DNA from 3 places in the Paraburkholderia sp. JHI869 genome. Region 1 is predicted to be linked to each of the others. Evidence: riboswitches for the same ligand, from Rfam matches in the RefSeq annotation. Region 1 holds a riboswitch; each other region holds the start of a gene.

Region 1 (7,743 bases):
GGGTCTCCCTGGTCAGGCCGTGCTCTGCCCAGCAGCGCGGAGGTTGACTCCAGTCGGCCTCTTGCTGTTACTCCGGACTGCTAATAACAGTCTGGAGCGTCGATCAGACTCGTGTGCAGGCGCGAGTCTGGAGGCGTGAGTTCGACGTTAGAGTCGGAGCGTTTTATCGCCGTTTCGCGGGTGCGGAACGGCGATTTTTTTATGCAGTCAGCGCCCGTACCACCATCACCACCCCCACCGCAATCGCCGCAGCACCCACCCCGCGCGCGACTCTCGCGCCACCCGGCATCCACCTTTCCGCAGCAATGGCCGCAGCGACCAAAGCCATCGCGGGCCTATCCATCACACCGGCGGCAAGCAGCGCCGCCATCAAATTCCCGCAACAGCACAGGCAGTGCTGACCGAGCCTTAAGCCATGACGCAGCGCCGCCTGTACATCGAGCCGCGCATGTCCGCACGACGGTACGTTCCCGCAGCACGCAAGCCACCGCGCTTTCCACGCCGAGAATTGCAGCACGCCCGCAATCACGACGACAACACCCGCCACGGCCGGCGCGGTATGCGACAACGCAGGCGCCGCGACCGCAAGTGCGGTAAGTTGCGCACCCGCCGCAAACACGAGCGCCCCAACGGCAAGCCACACAAGGAAGTACCCAAACCCGGCCATCACCGTCATCCCACCCGCCTGCGCGGCGGGCCGCTCTCCCACCGCCTCGAAATACCGCCACAAAGCCGGCGCGACCGCAGGCAGCATCATCGCGACCATCATCACATTCCACATGCCGGCAAACGATACGGCGGCGTCGAGCCAGGTGCGTCCGCACATGGGTGCCCAGAGCGCGGACATCGTCCAGCCGCCGGACATGGGCGTGCCGCCCATCGCGTCCATCGAAGCGCACCACACAAACGTGACCGTCGCGCTCGCCGCAAACACGAGCGCCGCAACGCCGAAGAAGATCGCACGCGGCGCACCGCTGTGCCGCCCCACCGTTATGCCGACGTTATCCATGATGCGCCTCAGCTTTCCGCGTACTCGTCGTGCCGGTGCCACCAGATGCCGGCCTCGTTGCGTCCCTTCGGCGCGCGGTCGAGCCACTGGTACATGCCCCACACGCCATCCAGGCCGCGCGCATAGGTCGAGTACGTGTGATAGACCACGCCGTCCTCCAGCACGAATGCGCTGAGGCCAGGACGGTCGCGCGTATAGGTCGCGGCGTCGGTGCCGCAGCTTGCTGCGAACTCGGCAACGGGCGCGGGCGGCGGGTTCATGTCCATGGCGTGGCCGCTGCGCGCGTAGTTGTATTCGATGTCGCCCGCGCGCTGCTGCGCCGTGGTGAACGACACGTTGAAATCGAAGTTGAAGTCGTTGCCGCTCGACGAGGCCCACGGGAAATGCCATCCCATGCGCTTGCGGTAGGCCAGCAGTTTCGCGAGCGGCGCGCGCGAGACAGCCATGAGCCGCACATCGTGATTCGCGAGATGGACGGCGATGCCGTCGAAACCGTCCGCAATCGAGGAACACGACGGGCAGCCCGCCGCGTAATCCGGCCCGAACATGAAGTGATAAACGAGCAGTTGCGAGCGCCCCTTGAAAAGATCGACGAGCGTGGTGCTGCCATCTTCGGTTTCGAAGCGATACGTTTTATCGACGCGTACCCACGGCAACGCCTGGCGTTGCTGCGCCAGTGCGTCACCGCGCCGTGTGTGTTCCTTCTCGGCTGCGAGCAGTTCGATGCGTGCTGCAAGCCAGTCTTCGCGCGTTCCTGTGGTATGGGTTGCCATTGCCTGGTCCTCCTATGGATTCACAAGGGTGGCGGCGTGCTGTGGGTGCCGCCGCGGCGTTCGATCGATGATGCATTTGATCGCCGTGTTAGATTAGGTCCGGACCCAGGAGGAGGGGGAGTGACAAGTGTGGCGGGATTCGCATGACCATGGATTCGCTGATCACGTCGGCGGCGCGCGCGCTCGCGGCCGGTGACCCGCTCGGCGCGCTGAACCGGGTCGCGTTGCGTGACGACGCGCCCGCGCTCGCGCTGCGCGGCATCGCCATGGCGCAGCTTGGCGACTTCGCGCGCGCGAAAGCGCTGCTGCGCAGCGCCGCGCGCGGCTTCGGTTCGCGCGAGGCCGTGGCCCGCGCGCGCTGCGTTGTCGCCGAGGCCGAAATCGCGCTTGCATCGCGCGATCTCGGCTGGCCGACCGATACGCTCGCTGCAGCGCGGCAAACGCTCGAATCTCATGGCGACCGCCTCAACGCCGCGCATGCGCGCTACCTGGAAATTCGCCGTTTGCTGCTCATCGGCCGGCTCGACGAGGCTGGGGCCATGCTCGCGGAAGTCAACCCGGCGCCGCTCCCGCCCGCGTTGCGTGCAGCGCACGAACTGATCGCTGCTGGCATTGCCATGCGGCGCATTCAATCGCAGGCGGCACGCCGGGCGCTCTCCGAGGCCGCACGCGCCGCGCGCGAGGCCGGCATCGCGGCGCTGAGCGCCGAGATCGAGAGCGCTGCGCGGTTGTTGACCTCGCCGGCTGCGCGCCTCATCGCGCGGGGCGAAGAGCGGGTGCTGCTGCTGGAGGATGTCGAGGCGCTGCTCGCCTCGAAGGCGCTCGTCGTGGACGCGTGCCGCTACGTCGCGCGCGAGGGGGCGACGGTCATCGAGCTTGCGCGACGGCCCGTGCTGTTCGTGCTCGCCCGCGCGCTCGCCGAGGCGTGGCCCGCCGACGTTGCGCGCGACGCGCTCATCGAGCGCGCCTTTCGCACGAAGCACGCCGACGAAACGCACCGCGCGCGCCTGCGCGTGGAAATTGGCCGCCTGCGTACGCTGATGCGCGACGTAGCCGATATCGGTGCGACCCAGCAGGGCTTCGCACTCGCGCCGCGCCACGCGAGCGAAGTGGTGGTGCTGGCGCGTCCGGTGGAAGAGAAGCACGCAGCCGTGCTGGCTTTTCTCGCCGACGGCGAATCGTGGTCGAGTTCGGCGCTGGCGCTTGCGCTTGGCGCGAGCCAGCGCACCGTGCAGCGCGCGCTCGATTCGCTTGCGGCGGCGGACAAGGTGCAGTCGTTCGGCTACGGCCGCGCGCGCCGCTGGACCACGCCGCCCGTTCCCGGATTCGCGACGACCTTGTTACTCCCCGCGCCGCTGCCGGGCGATTAGGATGAACGCCTGTCCCTTCATTCAAGGAGGAAGTCATGAAACGATCGACCGCCGAAGTCGTCCGCGAGTACGGCCCTTTTCCCGGCATCGAGAAGGTGGGCGGGGTCTCGTACGATGGCAAGCACGTGTGGTTCGCCGTGGGCGAGCGCATTGCGTCGCTCGATCCTGTGAGCGGCCAGACGCAGCGCTCGATCGACATCGCGGCGCACGCGGGCACGGCCTTCGACGGCAGGCATCTGTTTCAGATCGCCGAGGACCGCATCCACAAGATCGACCCCGAAACGGGCCGCGTGCTCGCCACGATTCCCGCGCCCGGTGGTGGCAGCGACTCGGGCCTTGCGTGGGCGGACGGCACGCTCTGGGTCGGGGTGTATCGCGAGCGCAAGATCCATCAGGTCGATCCGCAGACGGGCGCGATCTTGCGCACGCTCGAATCGAGCCGCTTCGTCACCGGCGTGACGTGGGTGGACGGCGAGCTGTGGCACGGCACCTGGGAAGGCGATGAGAGCGATTTGCGGCGCATCGATCCGGGTACGGGCGAAGTGCTGGAACAGCTCGATATGCCGCCCGGAACCGCCGTTTCTGGGCTGGAGTCCGATGGCGGCGAGCAGTTCTTCTGCGGCGGCGGCAACACCGGGAAGATTCGCGCGGTGCGGCGACCGAAACGCGAAGGCTAGGCGCGCAGGGCGTCAGAACGTATAGGTAACTTTGCCAAACGCCGTGCGCCCGAGCGTGTTGTACCCGTAGGCGCTCACGTACTGCCGGTTGAACACGTTCGCAAGCGTGGCCGAAAGCGCGAGATGCGCATTGACTTTGTACGACGCGCGCAGGCTCACCGTCGTCCACGAAGGCAGGTAGATCGTGTTGAGCTGGTCGTCGAACGTCGAGCCGTTGTACAGCAGCGAGACGCCGGTGCTCAGCGCGTGGAGCTGGAACTCGTCCCACGTGTGATCCACGCTCAGGCTCACCGTCTGGCGCGGGCGGCGATTGAGCCAGGTCTGGTCGGTCACGTCCTGCGGATTCAGAATCCCCACGGTGAGGCTCACCGGCGTGTACTTGCCGAGCGTGCCTTTGTATGTGAGGTCGAGCCCTTGAATGTGCGCGCGGCCCACGTTCACAGGCAGGAAGGTCTGCGAGTTGTAGGTGATGAGGTCGTGCACGCGCGTGTCGTACACCGCCGCCGTGAACGTGCCGATCGACGTGGTCGCATCGAGCGCGGCTTCGACCGAGTCGCTGCGCTCGGGCAGCAGGTCGGGGTTCGAATAGCTCGGATAGTAAAGGTCGTTGAACGTGGGCAGGCGGAACGCATTGCCATACGAAACGCGCGCCGTGTAGACCGGCGTGATCGCCCACGAGAGCGCGACATTGCCCGTATTCACTGATTGCCCCTGCACGATCTCGTGCCGCCCCGCCAGGAACAGCGTGAGCGGTCCGAGCGTGGTCGACTGATGCATCGAGACCGCGGAATCGTTGCGCGCGGGCAGGCCGCTCGGCACATCCACAGGCAGGAACGCCAGCTCGCGCGTGTAGTCGTAGGCGAGCTTGGTTTCGCCTTCGAGCGGCATGCCAAAGAGCGTGTGGCCCGTTTCCTGATGCGTGATCGACGTGGAAGTGGAAAAGCGCGTCGAGTCGATCTCATCGGTCGGGATCGTCGGGTCGTTCGAATAGAGGAACTGACGATCTGTTGCGTAGCCCACGGACTGGTCGAACTGCGTGGTCGGCGTGATGTCGAGGTGGAACGCAAGGCCGGTCGTTAGCTGGTTGTCGCGCTGGCGGTCGTTGCCTCCTGCGTTGTCGTACGAGAGATCGGAGCGGTGGTAGAGCGCGAAGGTCGAGATCGACCAGTTGTCGTGCGCGTAGCCAAGGCGCGCGTCCAGGTTCTGCGCATGGTACGGGTTGCGGCCGTCTTCGTGGCCGTAAGCCCAGGGCTGCGTTGCGTCGATGCCCGCCGTGTTGTAGTCGTGCAGGCCCAGCGAATAGGTGAGGCCGCTCAATGCGGAAAGCGGTCCGGTCGAGCCGATCGTGCCCGAGGTGCGCACCTGCGTGTCGAAGGTCTTGTTCGAGCCGCCGCCGAACGACACCGTGGTCTGGTTCGGCTGGTTCGACGCATGGCGCGTGAAGAGCTGCACGACGCCGCCCACGGCGTCCGCGCCGAACGAGGCGGCGGCAGGGCCCGAGATCACCTCGACGCGGTCGAACGAGGCGGTCGCGAGGTCGGCCCATTCAGGCGTGCCGGTGGTGACGGAGCCCACGCGTATGCCGTCGATGAACACGGCCACCTGGTCAGCCGACGATCCGCGGATGCTCACCCCCGTGTACGAGCCCGGGCCGCCGGTCTGCGAGACGGTGACGCCCGGCAGCGTGGCGAGCGCCTGCGCGATACTGGGGTCGGCGGGGGAGACGCGCTCGAGATCCTCGCGCGTGAGCACCTGGGTGCTCGCGTAGCGCTGGTCGAACGATTGCGGCAGATGCTGCGTGTCGCCCACGACGAGGATATTGGGCAACGTGGTGTCGTCGCTGGTTTGCTGCTGCGCCTCGGTGGGCGATGCGTTGGCGGCGTACGCGGTTTGCCACGCACAGGCGAGCGCGGCGGAAGTCAAAACGAATTGGCGAAACTTCATGTTGTGGTGGCTGGAAACAGCTCCTGTATAGGGCTGTCCTTGCAACGGCGACCGCCGCATGGGCGGTGCTTGCGCATCGGGGATCCCCGCCCGCTGCGGCTGCTGGACTCGGCTGATGGCAGGTCTCCTGGCTCGCGGGTCGACATCCGCTGCCGGCCTTCCCGGTTTCCCAGTGGCCCTCTCTGGCATGGACTCGCCGCTTACAGTTGCGGGGGCAGCCGCAGTCTCGCACTGCGTTCCCTTTTGATCCCGTCGCCGGGAACCATCAGCGCGCAAGGGTAATGGCCGCGCATTCGGCGCGTCAACCTTTGACTGGCTGGTGTGGCAAAAACACCCGGTTTGGCCTTCCCTGCAACTTACGTTATCCTTTCGGCTGTTTTTTGCGCGTAGGTGCGCGACTCAGTCCATGCATTCTCCCCATACACAAACAAGAAGACTGATGAACAAGAACATTCTGGCCGTTCTCGGTGGGGCGGCTTTGGCATTCACTGGCACTGGCGCATCGGCGCAGCAGGTCACGTTGTACGGCGAAATGGACGCGAGCGTCGACTATGTCAGCAACGTTGGCGGCCGCACCCAGTATCGCGCGGGATCGGGCCTTATCGATGGCAGTTTCTGGGGCCTGCAAGGCACCGAGGATCTCGGCGGCGGCAATGCCGCGATCTTTCGCCTCGAGCGCGGCTTCTCTGTCACATCCGGTGAGGCGTTCGACGACCATCCGTTCTATGTCGGTTTGCAATCCGAACGGTTTGGCACGATCACGCTCGGCCGTCAGTACGATACGATGCACGACTACTTCGCCCCGTTCACGCTAACAGGCGGCGCGGGCGGGACGGCATTCGCGCATCCGTTCGACAACGACAACGCCAACAATTCATGGCTCGCCTCGAACGCCGTAAAGGTTGCAAGCGCAACATATGGCGGCTTTAGCGCCGGCGCAATGTATGCGTTTTCGAACGCCGCAGGGCGTTTCGCGCAGAACCGTGCCTACGGATTCGGTGCTCATTACGACGGCGGCGGGTTCAGCGCCGGCGTGGCGTGGATGCACATCGACGGGCGCGGCGCCTCTTCCGTGGGCGCATACGATACGTCGGTGCTGCCGGGCGCGGGCCTCGTGCCGACCGAGGTTGCGGTGCAGCGCGAAGACACCATCGGCGCGGGCATGAGCTACGTTCTCGGCGATGTGACGCTCGGCGCGGCCTGGTCACGCTCGATCCATACCGGCGTGAGCGAGGCCGAAGGCGGCGCGCCGTTGCCATCGATCGCGTTCAGCAACTACGAAGCGAATGCGCTTTGGCAGGTGACGCCCGCGTTCTCGCTGGCGGGCATGTATGCCTACACCGGCGCGACCTCAGCGCATTGGCATCAGGGCGCGCTGCAGGCCGATTATCAACTGTCGAAGCGCACGGACATTTATACGGAGGCGATCTATCAGCGCGCTTCATCCGGTGCGTTTGCGATGATCAACACTTGCGACCCATCGGGCGGCCGTAATCAGGTGCTCGTGGCGGCGGGCGTGCGGCATCGTTTCTGAAGTCGCTGCTGATGCGTTACGCCCGTCCCTTGCTGCGCGGCTACCTCACGAAGCCGAGAGCTTCACCGCAACGCCGCTCGAAGAATAGACGGGCGTGGCCTTGAAGCCATCCACGGTGACCGTGGCGAATTTTACCGATGTGCCACTGCCGTCGATCACGTCGATCGTATCGCCCGCTTTCGGCGCGTAGCCGTTCACGAACCTCACGTGCAGCGTGCCGCCCGCCACGGTGATCTGCCCGCCCACGCGCACGCGTCCGCCGCCGTTGCCGTCGATGTCGAGTTCGAGCGTCGTGCCGTCGAGCTGTGTGTACTTGCCCGCCACCGTCAGCGGTGCGCTCGTCGCGACGCTCACGCCGCCGCCGGATCCAACGTACACGTCGCCGTTGCCGAAGGCCGTGGCCGACGCTGCGGCGAGCACGCCGCCGCTCACCTGC
Region 2 (7,743 bases), on a different contig from region 1:
TCCATCAGATACACCGTCACGCAGTCGGCGACCGAAAGCTTGTTGCCGACGATGAACTCGCGCCCTTCGAGATGCTTGTCGAGCACAGCAGCCATGTTTTTGAAATCTTCCCGCGCGAGTTCGATATCGGCGGGACTGCGCTTTTCTGGCGGATACAGGAACGAGTGCCGCGTGATTCTCCAGAGCGGCTGTTCCAGTTCGGTGACCGCGAAAAGCGTCCAGCGATACGCCTGCGCCCGCTCGTCGAGATCCTTGGGCAACAGCCCCTTCTCCGGATACTTATCCGCGAGATACAGCACGATCGCAGCCGATTCGGGAATCACGCGCTCGCCGTCGATCAGCACGGGAACCTTGCCCGCGGGATTGATGCGTAGGTATTCGGGCCGCCTGTGCTCGCCTTCGAGCAGATTGACCGAGATGAATTCGAAATCGGCGTCGACTTCCTTGAGACCCCATAGCGCGCGTTGCGAACGCGTGCCGGCAAAACCGTAGAGTTTCATGACGCGCCTCCGTTCAGGCACCGGGAATCGGCAGAACGGGCATGACTTCGACGCCCTCGCCCGGGAAAATCGTGAAATGCGGGTGCCCTTCGAACAGCTTCGCCGCCTCTTCGTGCGATGCGGCGCGCAGAACGGTAAAGCCGGTTAGCGCGTTGGACGTATCGGCGATGCCATGCTCGCCAATGGATTTGGTCTTGCCGAGCGGGCCGCCCATTTCGACGATCGATGCCTTGTGCTTTTCAACCCACGCATGCCAGGCCGCAATGCCCTCTTTTTCCTTTGCATGTCGCTCTGCTTCGGAAAGCGCCGCCCAACCTTTCATGCGCGCGTTGTCTTTGGTGCCGAGAAAAACAGCGAGAAACAGTTTCTGATCGCTCATGTGTCCTCCAACTGCTGGTCTGACTACGGGTCTGAAAACGGGGGCGAAGGCGTGTCGCCCATCCGCGCCTTGACAGCATAGGTTGATATCAACATAATTGCAACATGGCACGCGCAAAGAAACTTCCCTTCGAAACCACGCTATTGGTGCGCGATTGCTGCCTGTGTCTGCACATGCAGCGGGCGGCCCGGAATCTCGCGCGCATTTTCGACGAGGTGCTGCGTCCGCTCGATCTCACGAACGGCCAGTTTTCGCTGCTGATGTCGCTGAACCGGCCGCATCCGCCCGGCATGAAAGATGTGGCGTCGCTGCTGGCCATGGACCGCACCACGCTCACGGCTGCGCTCAAGCCGCTTGAGCGGCGCGGCCTCGTGGTCATCGAGCAGGACCCGGAAGACAAACGCAGCCGCTTGCTGAGCCTCACCGACGAGGGGCATCAATTGCTCAACGCGGCGTTTCCGATCTGGCAGCAAACGCACGAGGAAATCGAGCAGGAGTTCGCCAAAGGCGAAGTCGATAAATTGCGCGAGCACTTGCGGGCGCTTTCGTAGCCCTACCGCTTCGCCGCCCCATACAGCGTCGAATCCGCAAACCCCTGGGCCGCTAGCACGCGCCCCACCAGAATCAGCGCGGTGCGTTCGATATCCGTGGCTTGCACTTTTTCAGCGATATCCGCGAGCGTGCCCGTCACGCGTTCCTCGTCGGGCCAACTCGCGCGATAGATCACCGCCACAGGGCAATCCTCGCCATAGTGCGGGCGCAACTCGTCGACGATGCGTGCGATATGGCGCACGCCCAGGTGGATCGCGAGCGTCGCCTTGTGCCGCGCGAGGTCGCCTAGCTGCTCGCCTTCGGGCATCGACGTTTTCGTGGCGTAGCGCGTGAGGATGAGCGTTTGCGAAATGCCGGGCAGCGTGAGTTCGCTGCCGAGCGCCGCCGCGCATGCGGCGGTCGCGGTCACGCCGGGCACAACTTCATAAGGAATGCCGAGCATACGCAGCCGCCGGATCTGCTCGCCGATTGCGCCATAGAGCGACGGGTCGCCCGAATGCACGCGCGCCACATCGAAGCCCTGGGCGTGTGCGTTTTCGAGCAAGGCGATGATTTCGTCGAGCGTGAGCGGCGCGGTATCCACTACCTTGTGCGCACGATGGCCTTCGAGCACAGCGGGCGGCACGAGCGAGCCCGCATAGAGAATGACGGGGCAACTGCGCACGAGGCGCTGGCCCTTCACGGTGATCAGCTCAGGATCGCCCGGACCCGCGCCAATGAAGAAAACTGTCATGCGTGGAAACTCCGCTTAATGTAGTCGTCGAGCGCGCCGATTGCCTCTTGCGCTGACGTGAATTCGCGTTGCGCATCGGGCAGCGGCGGCCGCTGCATCATCACCACGGGCAGGCCCATTTCGCGCGCGACAGCGAGCTTCGCTTCGGTCGCCGCGCCGCCGCTGTTCTTGCTGACCACGACATCGATATGCGCTTCGTTGAAGAGCGTGCGCTCGCCTTCGGCCGTGAACGGCCCGCGCGCGTCGATGATGCGAGCGCGGGCGTGGCCGGGATGCGCTTCGAGGCAGCGGATCGTCCAGTGCTGCTGCGGCGGCACTTCGTCCAGATGCGCGAGCGGTTCGCGTCCGAGCGTGAAAAGCGGGCGCGCGAACGGCGCAAGCGCTTCGACAACACCGGCCCAGCCGCTCACCATGCGCCAGTCGTCGCCGGGCTGCGGCTGCCACGGCGCGCGCCGCAGCGCCCAGTACGGCACCTGTGCCGCAACGCAGGCGCGCGCCGCATTCGCGCTGATCTGCGCGGCGTACGGATGCGTGGCGTCGAAAACCAGCGCGATGTTTTCGTCGGCGAGAAAGCGGGCGAGCCCTTCTGCCCCGCCGAAGCCGCCCACACGCACCGCGCACGTGAGATCCGCTGGCACGCGGCCAAGGCCCGCAAGCGAGTACACATGCTGCGCGCCGAGCGTACGCGCGATCGCCAGCGCGTCGCCGGTGCCGCCCAAGAGCAGGATGCGCGCCGTCATGGCTTGACGGCCTCGTAGAGCGTGACAGGCAAGGTCTGACGCCAGGTATCGAAGCCGCCCAGCGGGTGCGCCTCGCCGATGCCGATGCGCGTGAGCGTACCGCCATGCTGCGCGCGCCACGCCACGAGTGTCGCTTCGCTCTGCAATGTCACCGCATTCGCGACGAGCCGCCCACCGCTGGCGAGCGCATCCCAGCATGCTGCGAGCACGCCGGGCGCGGTCACCCCGCCGCCGATGAATACGGCATCTGGCGTGGCGAGCCCTGCGAGCGCCTCAGGCGCGCGGCCCGCCACGAGCTGCAATCCCGGCACGCCCAGCGCCGCGCGATTGTGCTCGATGAAGCGTTGACGTTCGGCGTGCGCTTCGATCGCGATCGCGCGGCAAGCCGCGTGCGAACGCATCCACTCGATGCCGATCGAGCCGCTGCCAGCGCCCACATCCCAAAGCAGCGCGCCCGGTGTGGGCGCGAGGCGCGCGAGCGTAAGCGCGCGCACGTCGCGCTTCGTGAGTTGGCCGTCGTGACGGTAGGCGTCGTCGGGAAGGCCGGGCGTGAGCGTCCAGCCGCGCGCGGGCGTTTGCGTCGTACGATCGCTTTCGCATTCGAAAGCGACGAGATTGAGCGCCGCGGTTTCGTCGACGTGCCACGCATCGGCGCGGCCCTCTATGCGGCGCTCAGCCGGGCCGCCCAGATGTTCGAACACCGCAAGACGCGTGGCGCCGAAGCCCGCTTCGGTAAGCAACGCGGCGAGCGCTGCGGGCGTGCGCCCATCCGCGCTCAATGCGAGCACACGCGAGCGCGCGTAGAGATGGCGGCGCAGCCCATCGAGCGGACGGCCGACGAGCGAGACCATCGCCGTATCCTGCAACGCCCACCCCATGCGCGCCGCCGCGAGCGAGAGCGACGACGGCGCGGGCAGCACGCGCATTTCACCGGGCGCCACACGGCGCGCGAGCGTCGCGCCCACGCCGAACAGCATGGGGTCGCCGCTTGCCAGTACGCATACGGGCGCATTCGCCTCGCGCTGCGCGAGCAGCGCCTCGACACTGAACGGCTGCGGCCAAACTTCGCGCCGCGCACGCACGCGCGAGGGCAGCATCGCGAGATGGCGCGCGCCGCCCGTCACGATGGCCGCGTCGAACAGCGCACGCCGCGCGTCGCGCCCAAGCCCCGCGTAGCCGTCGTCGCCTATGCCCACCACCGTCAGCCATGCCTGCGTGCCCTGCATTCGTTCTCCCGTTGCCTCTTTTGTTGCCGGTTTTCCTGCGCCGCCGCGCGCCCGCGACCGGCTTGGCGGGCGGAGCGCGCGTGAAAACGGGCATAATACCGTGTCCGCCGGCGCCTTTAAGGCATTGAAGGGAACACAGCAAGCTGTGGCCGCCCCCGCGACTGTAAGCAGCGAGACCGCATCCATCCGAGCCACTGGTTTTACCGGGAAGGCCGATGCGGCCCACGACCTGCGAGCCAGGAGACCTGCCGGCCGAACGTACGTGCGAACCCATATCGGGCGGGGTGTACCGATACCGCTGCCGCTTCCCGCCTGATGTGCGGGCAGCGCGCCGCTCCCGCGCGATGCTTACCCGGTATTCCCTTGAAACACGAAACGAAGCCCGTCTCGCCCGCTGCTGCATTGGCCGTGCTCCGCCCCTCGGCGTGCCCGGGGCTCGTACGCGTGGTCGCGGCGCGCGACGGCGGCCTGTGCCGCATCCGCCTGCCCGGCGGCGTGCTGAGCGCCGCGCGTGCGCGCGCCCTCGCCGAGGCAGCGTCCTCGCATGCGAACGGCGTGCTCGAACTGACCAATCGCGCGAACGTGCAGATTCGCGGCGTGCGCGCGGGCGAAGAAGCGGCGTTGAGCGCCGCGCTGATCGGCGCGGGCCTCGGCCCGGCGGGCATCGACGCCGCAAGCCCGATCGAGCACGCGTGCGCCGCCGACGAATTGCGCAACGCGATGCTGAGCCCGCTTGCGGGCCTCGACCCTGACGCGTTGTGCGACACGACGGTACTCGCCGCCGCGCTCATCGACATGATGCAGCGCGAGCCGCGCTTCGCCGCGCTCTCGCCCAAGTTCGCGCTGCAACTGGACGGCGGCGAGCGCATGGCGATGCTCGAGCATCCGCACGACATCTGGCTCGCCGCGCTGCCGCACGGCGCGACGGTGCGCTTCGCGGTGGGCTTGGCCGGATGCCCCAAGGGGCGGCCAATCGGCATGCTCGCTGCCGAGGACATTGGCGCATCGATGCGCGCGCTGCTGCATGCGTTCCTCGATCTCGCGACGAAGGGCGAAACGCGCATGCGCGACGTGCTAGCCACACACTCGCTCGATGCCCTGCTGCAACGCGCACGACAGCATGGCGAATTTGCGCTGCTGCGTGACGACGCCGCACTGCTCGCGTGGCATCGCGCAGCGAGCCCCGCCGACTTGCGCCTCGGCGCGCACGCGCTGCACGCCGACGGCAGCGGCTATGTGGGCGCGCAGCCCGCACTCGGCCGCATCGACGCGCCAACGCTGCGCGCGCTCGCCGCGCTCGCGCAAGACTCGGGCGATGCGACATTGCGCGTGACGCCATGGCAAGGCGTGCTCCTGCCCAACGTGGCCGCGCACGCCATGCCCGCCGCGCTCGAGCGCCTGCGTGCGCTCGGCCTCGTCGTCTCGCGTGCGGACCCGCTCGCACGCCTCATCGCATGCACGGGATCGACAGGCTGCGCAAAAAGCCGCGCGGACACGAAAGCCGACGCACAGCGCCTCGCCGCCCTGCTGCCGCCCGACGTCGAAGCCCACCTCACAGGCTGCGAGCGCTCCTGTGCGGCCGCGCACTGCGCGCCGTTCACGTTGCTCGCCAGCACCCCCGACCACTACGACCTGTACCAGCGCGACGACACACAAAGCGGCTGCGGCCAGCGCTTTGGCCAGCTCATCGCGCGCAACCTGACGATCGAAGCCGCTGCGCTCGCACTCGCGCAGCCGCCCCGGAGTACCCAAGATGTCTGATTACATTCGCGACGGCCAGGCGATCTATCGCGAGTCGTTCGCGACGATCCGCGCCGAAGCCGACCTCGCGCGCATTCCCGCCGACCTCGAGAAACTCGCCGTGCGCGTGATCCACGCATGCGGCATGGTGGACGTGGCCGACGACCTCGCGTTTTCCGCAGGCGCTGGCACGGCGGGCCGCAACGCGCTCGCGGGCGGCGCGCCGATTCTCTGCGACGCGAAAATGGTCGCGTATGGCGTGACGCGGGCGCGCCTCCCCGCGAACAACGCCGTGATCTGCACGCTCGACGATCCCGCCGTGCCCACGCTCGCACGCGAGCTTGGCAACACGCGCTCGGCGGCCGCGCTCGAACTGTGGCGGCCGCATCTTGCAGGCAGCGTCGTTGCGATCGGCAACGCGCCCACCGCGCTCTTTCATCTGCTCGACATGATCGCCGCCGGCGCGCCGCGCCCCGCGCTCATCCTGGGCTTTCCCGTCGGCTTTATCGGCGCGGCCGAGTCCAAGGCGCAACTCGCTGCCGTTAATCACGGCGTGCCCTTCGTCGTCGTGCATGGCCGCCGCGGCGGCAGCGCGATGGCCGCCGCCGCCGTCAACGCACTCGCTTCGGAGACCGAATAAATGATCCGCAAAGGACGTCTGCACGGCATTGGCGTCGGCCCCGGCGACCCCGAACTGCTCACGCTCAAAGCCGTGCGCCTGCTCAAGGCCGCGCCCGTGGTCGCGTATTTCGTCGCGAAGGGCAAGAAGGGCAATGCGTTCGGCATTGTCGAAGGGCATCTCGAAGCGGAGCAGGAACGCCTGCCACTCGTGTACCCCGTGACGACCGAAGCGCTCGAACCGCCGCTCTCGTACGAAGCGATCATCGCCGACTTCTACGACGGCGCGGCGGAAATGGTCTCGCGCCATCTCGACGCCGGACGCGACGTGGCCGTGATCTGCGAAGGCGATCCGTTCTTCTACGGCTCGTACATGTATCTGCACGACCGGCTCGCCGCTCGCTACGAAGCGCAAGTCGTGCCGGGCGTGTGCTCGATGCTGGGCGGCGCGGCGGTGCTGGGTGTCCCGCTCGTCTACCGCAACCAGAGCCTCGCGGTGCTCTCGGGCGTGCTGCCCGAAGACGAACTGCGCCGGCGCCTGGCCGATGCGGACGCCGCCGTCATCATGAAACTGGGCCGCAACTTCGACAAGGTGCGCCGCGTGCTGGGCGAACTGGGACTCGCACATCGTGCGCTGTACGTTGAGCGCGCAACGATGGCGAACCAGCGCATCGTCCCGCTCGACGACGTCGATCCGATGGCATCGCCCTATTTCTCGCTGCTCGTGGTGCCGGGGGTGAAATGGCAGTCGTGACGCCGCCCGCCATCGTCGTACTCGGGCCCGGCGCGCTCGCCACCGCGCGGCGCGTGCAGGCGCTTTACGCAGGCGCGCAAATCCATGCGCTGCAAGGCCGCGTGGAAGGCGATGTCGCGTTCAGCGAGCTTGGCGCGCATTTGCGCGAATGCTATATGCGCGGCATGCCCATCGTCGCGCTGTGCGCGGCGGGCATCGTGATCCGCTGCCTCGCGCCGCTGCTCGCCAACAAAGGCGCGGAGCCGCCGGTGCTTGCTCTGGCCGAAGATGGCAGCGCCGTCGTGCCGCTGCTCGGCGGCCTGACCGGCGTGAACGTCATGGCGCGCGAAATTGGCGCGGCGCTCGCGGTTGCGCCCGCCATCACCACGAGCGGCGAATTGCGCTTCGGCACGTGCCTGCTCAATCCGCCCGCGGGCTATGCGCTCGCGAGCGTCGCACAAGGCAAGCGCTTCGTCTCCGATCTGCTTGCGGGCGCAACGACGCGCGTGGACGGCCAGGCAC
Region 3 (7,743 bases), on a different contig from region 1:
CGGGCTCGGCATGGCGTTCGTGAAGACGGTTGTGACGCGCCACGGCGGCGACGTCCACCTGGAAAGCGGGCCGGGCAAAGGCACCGTGCTGACGATGTCGCTGCCCGCGTTCGACGCACCGGTTTGAGCCACCGAGGGCATGAATAACCGATGGAGTGTTTCGTGAAGACTTTGTTGTCGATCTGTCTCCTGCCGATGCTCGTCGCGCTCGCCGGATGCGCGGGCGTGACGACCGACGTCGCGGCCACGGGCGCGCTGCCCGCTGCGTCTGCCGTGAACTACCGTTTTGCACCTACACCTGCCCAGGCAGAAGCAGGCGAGATCCTCCCGTACCAGGCGTTACTGAGCGAAGGTCTCGCGCAGCGCGGCTTCAACGCGGGAGCGCCGGAGGCGGCGCGCTATCTCGTATCGGTGGCCTGGGCCACGCGTCCCGCCGACGTGAAAGTCATTGACGGCGATTGCGGCGCCGGCTGCGCGCCGGCCGAGGGACCGTCGCTGCCATGGTTCGGGCGGCCCTACTTGCATACGTTGACGCTGCGTTTCTTCGCGTTGCCCGATGGCGGCGAGGTCTACAAGGTCAGCGCCGTGAAGCGCGACCGCAACGCCGACGCACGCGAAGCCGTGCCGTACCTCGTGGCGGGCGCACTGGCGCGGCTGCCGTACGCGGGCTCGCCGCAATGGCGCGTCAAGCTGAAGAGTCCGGCTAACGCCGGCGCGGCGGATCACGCGCCGGGCATGCCGGAAGTGCTTTCCGTTTCGCCCGTCGATAAGCAATAGTTCAGGGCAACTTTCCCCAGGCCGCGCTGGATTCAAAGGCGCTATGCTGATTCCCGAATCTGGCGCAACGGTTGCGCGCAGACATTACGGGAGTCGCTCATGTTCGATCACATTGGATTGCGCGTGCAGGATCTCGCACGCAGCGTGCGTTTTTACGAGGCGCTGCTCGCGCCGCTAGGCGTCGTGGTGTGCATGCGCGACGACACCTATGCGGGACTCGGCCAGCCGGGCGAGCCCAAGCTCTGGCTGCATGCCTTTTCCGCCGCATCTGCCGACTCTGCGCTTGCGCCGCGCGGCGTGCATGTGGCGTTCGCAGCGCCGAATCGCGCGGCGGTCGTTGGCTTTTATGAAGCGGGCCTGCGCGCAGGCGCGAAAGACAATGGCGAGCCCGGTGTGCGAGCCGATTACAGTCCCGACTATTACGCAGCATTCCTGATCGATCCCGACGGCAACAACGTCGAGGCCGTCTGCTACGCGCGCGAAGCGTGAGCGTGCGAGGGTCTCAGCCGCCGGGCGCTGCGTCCGGCGCCGCTTCGGTCACGACGGCCGTTGCGTCCTGCGGCCAGCGGTTTTCGAACACGCATTCGCCAAGCGGCTTGCGTTCGGCCCACTTCTCCATTTCGAGCATCGGCTGCGGGTAGAACGCGTCGACCTGACCCACGCAGAGTATCGCCACCGGCTTGGCGCCCGGCGGCATGGCGAGCAGGGCGCGCACTTCGTCGACGTCGAAGATCGACACCCAGCCCATGCCGAGCCCTTCGGCGCGAGCCGCGAGCCACATGTTCTGGATCGCGCACGCCACGGAGGCGAGGTCCATCTCCGGCAGCGTGCGCCGGCCGAAGACGTGGGCTTCGCGGCGGTCCATCAGCGCGACCACGAGCACCTCGGCGCAGTCGCGCATGCCTTCCACCTTGAGCTTCATGAACTCGTCACGGCGCTTGCCCAGCGCATCGGCGGTCGCGATGCGCTCGCGCTCGACCGTTGCGTGAAGTTGCTCGCGCAACGTGTTGTCCGTGATGCGCACGATGCGCCACGGCTGCATGAAGCCTACGCTCGGCGCATGATGTGCGGCGTCGAGCAGGCGCGCGAGCGTCGCGGGTTCGATCGGACCCGGCGCGAAGTGCCGCATGTCGCGGCGCTCGTAAATCGCGCGGTAGACCGCCGCGCGCTCGGCTTCGTCAAAGGGCTGTGCCATGGAAGAGTGCGGCCGCGAAAGCCGGGTTGGAGGGCCAGTAAGCGTGCATATAGGTGCTCGCGATCGAGCCATGCCGATACAGCGCCTCGCCGGGCGCACCAGTCTGTGCGTGGCGTGCCGTGAGCGTGGGCGCAAGCGGCGTGGCGATGCGCGAATAGTGAAACGTGTGGCCGCGCAGCGCGCCATGCGCGCCGTCGAGTTGCTGCATGCCGAGCGCCGCGAAGCGCTTTTGCATGACCGCCTCGCCTGGCAGCAGGCCGAGCATCGGCGTGCGCGCGCCTTCTACGTCGGTCAGCGCGTCGAGCAGATAAAGCATGCCGCCGCATTCGGCGACGAGCGGTCTGCCTGCGGATACATGTACGCGCAACGAATTTGCGCTCTGCGTATTGCGCGCGAGCGCCGCAGCATGAAGCTCGGGATAGCCGCCGGGCAGAAAGATCGCATCGGCGCTGGCGGGCGCGGGCTCGTTCGAGAGCGGAGAGAAATAGCTCACGCTTGCGCCCAGCGCTTCGAGCAACGCAATGTTCGCGGGATAGAGAAACGAGAACGCGGCGTCGCGCGCAATGGCGATATGACGGCCTTCGAGCAGGCGTGGAATTGATTCGTCATGCGAAGGATCGGCGAACGCCACGGGAGGCGGCAATTCCGCGAGTGCAGTCTGCGCGAGCGCGTCGGCGGCGCGTTCTATGCGCGCGTCGAGGTCGTCGATCTCCGCAGCCTGATGCAGTCCGAGATGGCGGTCAGGCAACGCCATCGTCGCTTCGCTCGCTACGTGCCCGAGCCAGCGCACGTCGGCGGGCAATGCCTCCTGCAGCATCTGCGCGTGGCGCGCCGAGCCGACGCGGTTCGCCAGCACGCCATGAAACGGCACATCCGGCCGAAAACGCGCGAGACCGAACGCGATCGCGCCGAAGGTCTGCGCCATCGACTTCGCGCTCACGACGGCGGCCACCGGCACGCCGAACGTGGTCGCGAGATCGGCGCTGCTCGGCGTGCCGTCGAACAGGCCCATCACGCCTTCGATGAGGATCAGGTCGGCTTCGCGCGCGGCCTGCGCGAGGAGGGCGCGGCACGCTTGCTCGCCCACCATCCACAGGTCGAGCGAGAGCACGGGCGCGCCACTCGCGCGCGCGAGGATCATGGGGTCGAGAAAATCCGGCCCGGTTTTGAACACGCGCACGCGACGCCCCGCGCGCCGATGCAGGCGCGCGAGACCCGCCGTGAGCGTGGTCTTGCCCTGGCCCGAAGCGGGTGCGCTGATGAAGAGCGCGGGGCAGGCGAGCGTTGCGCTCATGCGCTCAAAACTCCACGCCCTTTTGCGCCTTTACGCCTTGCTCGCGATACGGATGCTTCACAAGGCGCATTTCCGTGACGAGGTCGGCGGCTTCGATCAGCGCGTCGGGCGCATGGCGGCCCGTCACGACCACGTGCACGTGCGGCGCGCGCGACGCGATCACGCCGAGCACTTCTTCAAGCGGCAGGTACTCGTATTTGAGTACCGTGTTGAGTTCGTCGAGGATCACCATCGCGTACTCGCCGCTCTCGATCATGCGCTTGGCCTCGTCCCAGCCCTTGCGCGCGGTGGCGATGTCGCCGTCACGATTCTGCGTGTTCCAGGTGTAGCCGTCGCCCATCGTCACGAAATCGCAGTGCGCGACGCTGCCGAGGAAATCGCGTTCGGCCGTGTGCAGCGCGCCCTTGATGAACTGCACGACACCGAGCTTCATGCCGTGGCCGAGCATGCGCACGGCCATGCCGAACGCGGCTGTGCTCTTGCCTTTGCCGTTGCCGGTGTTGACGATCAACAGGCCCTTTTCGTGCGTCGCGGCGGCCTGCTTTTTCTCGTGGCCTTCGCGGCGGCGTTGCGTCATGCGTTGGTGCGATTCGGGATCGGTTTTCATCGTCGTGAGTGGGTTGGTTGCGGGGCTTGCGCGTCCGCGTTTTCGTCTTTTAGCAGCATGCTCGCGATCGCCACTGTTACGCCTTCGAGCGCCAGCTTGCCGCGCACGAGCGGCCCGCCGCTAGCCGCAAGACGCGCGCAGGGCTCGCACACGCCATCCACGCCGAAACGCGCTTGCGCGGCTAAGGAAGGCGGGGCAAGCGTTGGCGTCGTGGCCAATTGCTCTCGCGTGAACGTACGCAAGGGCAGCGCATGTGCCGCGCAAAACGCTTGCAACGCGGGTTCACTGGCTTTGGCGTCGAGCGTTGCCACCGCCGTTACGCTTTCAAGCGGCCACGCGCCGAGCGCGGCGCGCACCGCCGCCTCGACCTGCGCGAGCGTCACGCCGCGCCGGCAGCCAATGCCGAGCACGAGCGCAGTCACGCGCTGTGCGGGCTCCAGCGTGGCTTCGAATGAGGCGGCGTGCGAGGCGCGCTTTTCAGCAGGATTCACGGCGAGAGCGTCGATCGAAGGCGTGGCCGGGGAGGCAAAAGCCGGCCCGTGCCGGATGCGCGCTACGATAGCACACGCTTTTGCGGCTTCCCACGCCTTCCTTGACGCGCAGGCGCCCCGCGCCTACACTCGCACGCACTCTGGTGCTCGCGCGCGCGATTCATACTGCGTGCGCAGTTAAACGGGAATCAGGGAGCCATCCCGCCTCGGGCATGGCCAACCTGAACTGCACCCGCAACGGTACAACGAGCGCGGCGTTCGCACGAATGCCGCAAACCGCTTCCATGCTTCACGCAGTCCACGCCACTGTGCGAGCCGGCCGCAAGGCCGCTCGCGCGGGAAGGCGAAGCGGTGTTTCGTCAGTCCGGATACCGGCCAGATACGTGGGATTCGCGCTGCGGGGATGCGGTGCCGGGTCCGTGATATTCATGCGTCAGCCGGGCGAGGCCCGGGTGCGTTTCTGGTCGTTCGTCCCCTGCAGGTTTTGTTGAATCGTTACGCGTGGCAGCGTCTGCATGGCTACGCGCGTACTCGCAATGCAACACCCGTACGAACGGCCAACGCGACGCACCATGCCCCTCTATACGGCCTGGCGCCGAAGGAGCACTTCATGCAAATGCGCAAGATTCCGGTCACGATCGTGACGGGCTTTCTCGGCAGCGGCAAAACCACGCTGCTGCGTCACATTCTTCAGCACGCGGGCGGCCTGCGCGTGGCGGTCATCGTCAACGAATTCGGCGAACTCGGTATCGACGGCGAAATTCTGCGTGGCTGCGGCATTGGCTGCGACGAGAACGGCAACGAAACGCAAGGCCAGCTCTACGAACTCGCGAACGGGTGCCTGTGCTGCACCGTGCAGGAAGAGTTCTTCCCGGTGATGGAGAAACTGCTCGAACGCCGCGGCGAGATCGATCACGTGCTGATCGAAACCTCGGGCCTCGCGCTGCCCAAGCCGCTCGTGCAGGCGTTCAACTGGCCGTCGATCCGCAATGCGTTCACCGTCGATGCAGTCGTGACCGTGGTGGACGGTCCCGCGGCCGCGAGCGGCCAGTTCGCCGAAAATCCGCAAGCCGTGGACGCGCAGCGCCGCGCCGACCCGAATCTCGACCACGAATCGCCGCTGCACGAGCTGTTCGAAGACCAGCTTTCGGCCGCCGATCTCGTCATCCTCAACAAGACCGATCTGCTGGACGAAGCGGGCCAGGACGCGCTCATCGCCGATCTGCGCGAAGAGCTGCCGCCGCAGGTGAAGATCGTGCGCGCGCAGCACGGCAAGCTCGACCTGCATACGCTGCTCGGGCTCGAAGCGGCCTCCGAGGAGAGCATCCATCTGCGCCACGACCATCACGGTTCCGCCGACGATCCCGATCATCACCATGACGAGTTCGACTCGGTCGTGGTGTCGGGTGCCGCGGCTTCGCGCGAGAGCGTGATCGAGGCGCTGCAACAACTCGTCGATGCGCACACGATCTATCGCGTGAAGGGCTTCGCCGCGCTGCCGGGCGCGCCGATGCGCCTCGTGATTCAAGGCGTGGGCCGTCGCTTCGACAGCTATTTCGACCGCCGCTGGAATGCGCAGGAAAGCGCGGCGCAGCCGCTCGCGAGCCGCTTCGTGCTGATTGGCGAAGATCTCGATGGCACGACGCTGCAAGCGGCATTCTCTGCTGCGTTGGCGAGCGTGCAGACCGCGATCGCGAAGTGAACGCGCTGAGCTAGACGAGGCCGTACCATGCATTTGCTGCGCACCACGCCGGGCGGTTTCGTCGACGACACGCAGGGCGTCATCCGTATCGACCAGCAGCCCGCCGAGATTGTCGTGCTGAGTTCTGCGGACACCACGCTCGCGTTGCTGGCGAGCGTCGTGCCGCGCCTGCCCGCAGGTTTTCCGAGCGTGCGGCTCGCAAACGTCACGTATCTGCGCCAGCCCGCATCGGTGGACTTCTACGTCGAAGACGTCTTGCAGCATGCGCGCGTGGTGGTGGTCGATCATCTGGGCGGCGAGACGTACTGGCCTTACGGTATCGAGCAGGTCGTGTCGCTCGCGGAGCGCCGTGGCCAACTGCTCGCGATGTTTTCCGGCGACTTGCAGGAAGATCCCAACCTCATCGCGAAGAGTCGCGCCGAGCCGGAATTTTGCCGCCTGTTGTGGCGCTATCTGCGCGAAGGCGGCGCGGCCAACGCCGAATCGTTCCTGCGCGCGCTCGCGTGGCGTGCATTCGATTGGGGCAGCGAGCCTGCGCCGCCCGTCGTGCTGCCCGCTGCCGCGCTTTATTGCCCGCAGCGCGACGTCGCGACCATCGACGAATGGCGCGCGCGCTGGCAACCGGGCGCGCCGGTTGTCGCGCTGCTGTTTTACAAGGCGCATTTGCAGGCCGCGAACACGGCCGCCTTCGATGCCCTCATCACCGCGCTGCTGGAGCGCGGCATGAACCCGCTGCCGCTGGCGATCACCTCGCTCAAGGACACCTTGAGCCGCGACGTGCTCGATCAACTGGCGGCCGAGCACGATGTCTCGCTCGTGCTGAACACCACGGCGTTTGCGGCTTCGTCATTGGACGCCCCCGAACCGCTCGCGCTTGCTGGTGACGCGCCCGTGCTTCAGGTGATCCTGAGCGGCGGTAATCGCGAAGACTGGGTGAAGGACAATCATGGCCTGAATTCGCGCGACATCGCCATGCATATCGCGCTGCCCGAAGTGGACGGCCGCGTGATTACGCGTGCGATCAGCTTCAAGGGCCTCGCCTACCACTGCAAAGAAACGCAGGTCGATGTCGTGCGCTATCAGCCAGACCTGGAACGCGTGGCGTTCGTCGCCGAACTCGCGCGCCGCTGGTGCCGATTGCGCAGCCTGCCCAACGATGAGAAAAAGCTTGCGCTCGTGCTCGCGAACTATCCGATGAGTGAAGGGCGCATTGGCAACGGCGTGGGGCTCGATACGCCGGCCTCGGTGGTCGGCATCCTGCGCATGCTTCGCGACGAAGGCTACCGCGTGCCCGATCTGCCCGAAGACGGCGACGCGCTCATGCGCATCCTCACGCAGGGCGTGACGAACGATCCCGACACGCGCGCGCTGCGCCCCGCATGGCAGAGCCTTTCGCTTGACGACTACCGCGCGCGCTTCTCGCAGTTGCCCGTCGAGGCGCAGAACGCGCTGATCGCGCGCTGGGGCGTGCCGGAAGACGACCCCACGGTACGCCGCGGCCGCTTCATGATCGCGGGCTGGCGCTGCGGCCAGGTGTTCGTGGGCATCCAGCCCTCACGCTCGCGTGGCGACGACACTTACGCGAACTATCACGACGCCGAACTCGTGCCGCCGCACGCGTACCTCGCGTTTTACTTCTGGTTGCGCGAGACGTTCGGCATCGACGCCATCGCGCAC

Evidence for each region. A riboswitch is a leader RNA that binds a small molecule or an ion and turns the genes downstream of it on or off. The one in region 1 is predicted to bind cobalamin.
Region 2: another riboswitch for cobalamin. It lies ahead of cobG (precorrin-3B synthase); the one in region 1 lies ahead of VSR72_RS00720 (TonB-dependent receptor).
Region 3: another riboswitch for cobalamin. It lies ahead of cobW (cobalamin biosynthesis protein CobW); the one in region 1 lies ahead of VSR72_RS00720 (TonB-dependent receptor).

The regions. Positions count from the first base shown of each region.
Region 1 covers NZ_JAYMSC010000001.1:143,726-151,468, forward strand. The annotation lists gene VSR72_RS00700 (DUF2182 domain-containing protein) at 200-1,009, opposite strand; gene VSR72_RS00705 (DUF899 domain-containing protein) at 1,018-1,782, opposite strand; gene VSR72_RS00710 (helix-turn-helix domain-containing protein) at 1,932-3,152, shown strand; gene VSR72_RS00715 (glutamine cyclotransferase) at 3,188-3,829, shown strand; gene VSR72_RS00720 (TonB-dependent receptor) at 3,842-5,773, opposite strand; cobalamin riboswitch at 5,873-6,055, opposite strand; gene VSR72_RS00725 (porin) at 6,213-7,307, shown strand; gene VSR72_RS00730 (phosphatase PAP2 family protein) at 7,353-7,743, opposite strand, start outside.
Region 2 covers NZ_JAYMSC010000010.1:124,241-131,983, reverse strand. The annotation lists gene VSR72_RS18715 (glutathione S-transferase family protein) at 1-500, opposite strand, end outside; gene VSR72_RS18710 (hypothetical protein) at 514-879, opposite strand; gene VSR72_RS18705 (MarR family transcriptional regulator) at 984-1,430, shown strand; gene cobM (precorrin-4 C(11)-methyltransferase) at 1,433-2,164, opposite strand; gene VSR72_RS18695 (cobalt-precorrin-6A reductase) at 2,161-2,904, opposite strand; gene cbiE (precorrin-6y C5,15-methyltransferase (decarboxylating) subunit CbiE) at 2,901-4,130, opposite strand; cobalamin riboswitch at 4,222-4,398, shown strand; gene cobG (precorrin-3B synthase) at 4,494-5,891, shown strand; gene VSR72_RS18680 (precorrin-8X methylmutase) at 5,884-6,510, shown strand; gene VSR72_RS18675 (precorrin-2 C(20)-methyltransferase) at 6,511-7,242, shown strand; gene cobJ (precorrin-3B C(17)-methyltransferase) at 7,230-7,743, shown strand, end outside.
Region 3 covers NZ_JAYMSC010000010.1:108,648-116,390, forward strand. The annotation lists gene VSR72_RS18605 (CHASE2 domain-containing protein) at 1-127, shown strand, start outside; gene VSR72_RS18610 (DUF4136 domain-containing protein) at 163-777, shown strand; gene VSR72_RS18615 (VOC family protein) at 877-1,266, shown strand; gene bluB (5,6-dimethylbenzimidazole synthase) at 1,280-1,972, opposite strand; gene VSR72_RS18625 (cobyrinate a,c-diamide synthase) at 1,956-3,266, opposite strand; gene cobO (cob(I)yrinic acid a,c-diamide adenosyltransferase) at 3,271-3,873, opposite strand; gene VSR72_RS18635 (cobalamin biosynthesis protein) at 3,870-4,364, opposite strand; cobalamin riboswitch at 4,489-4,759, shown strand; gene cobW (cobalamin biosynthesis protein CobW) at 4,975-6,066, shown strand; gene cobN (cobaltochelatase subunit CobN) at 6,094-7,743, shown strand, end outside.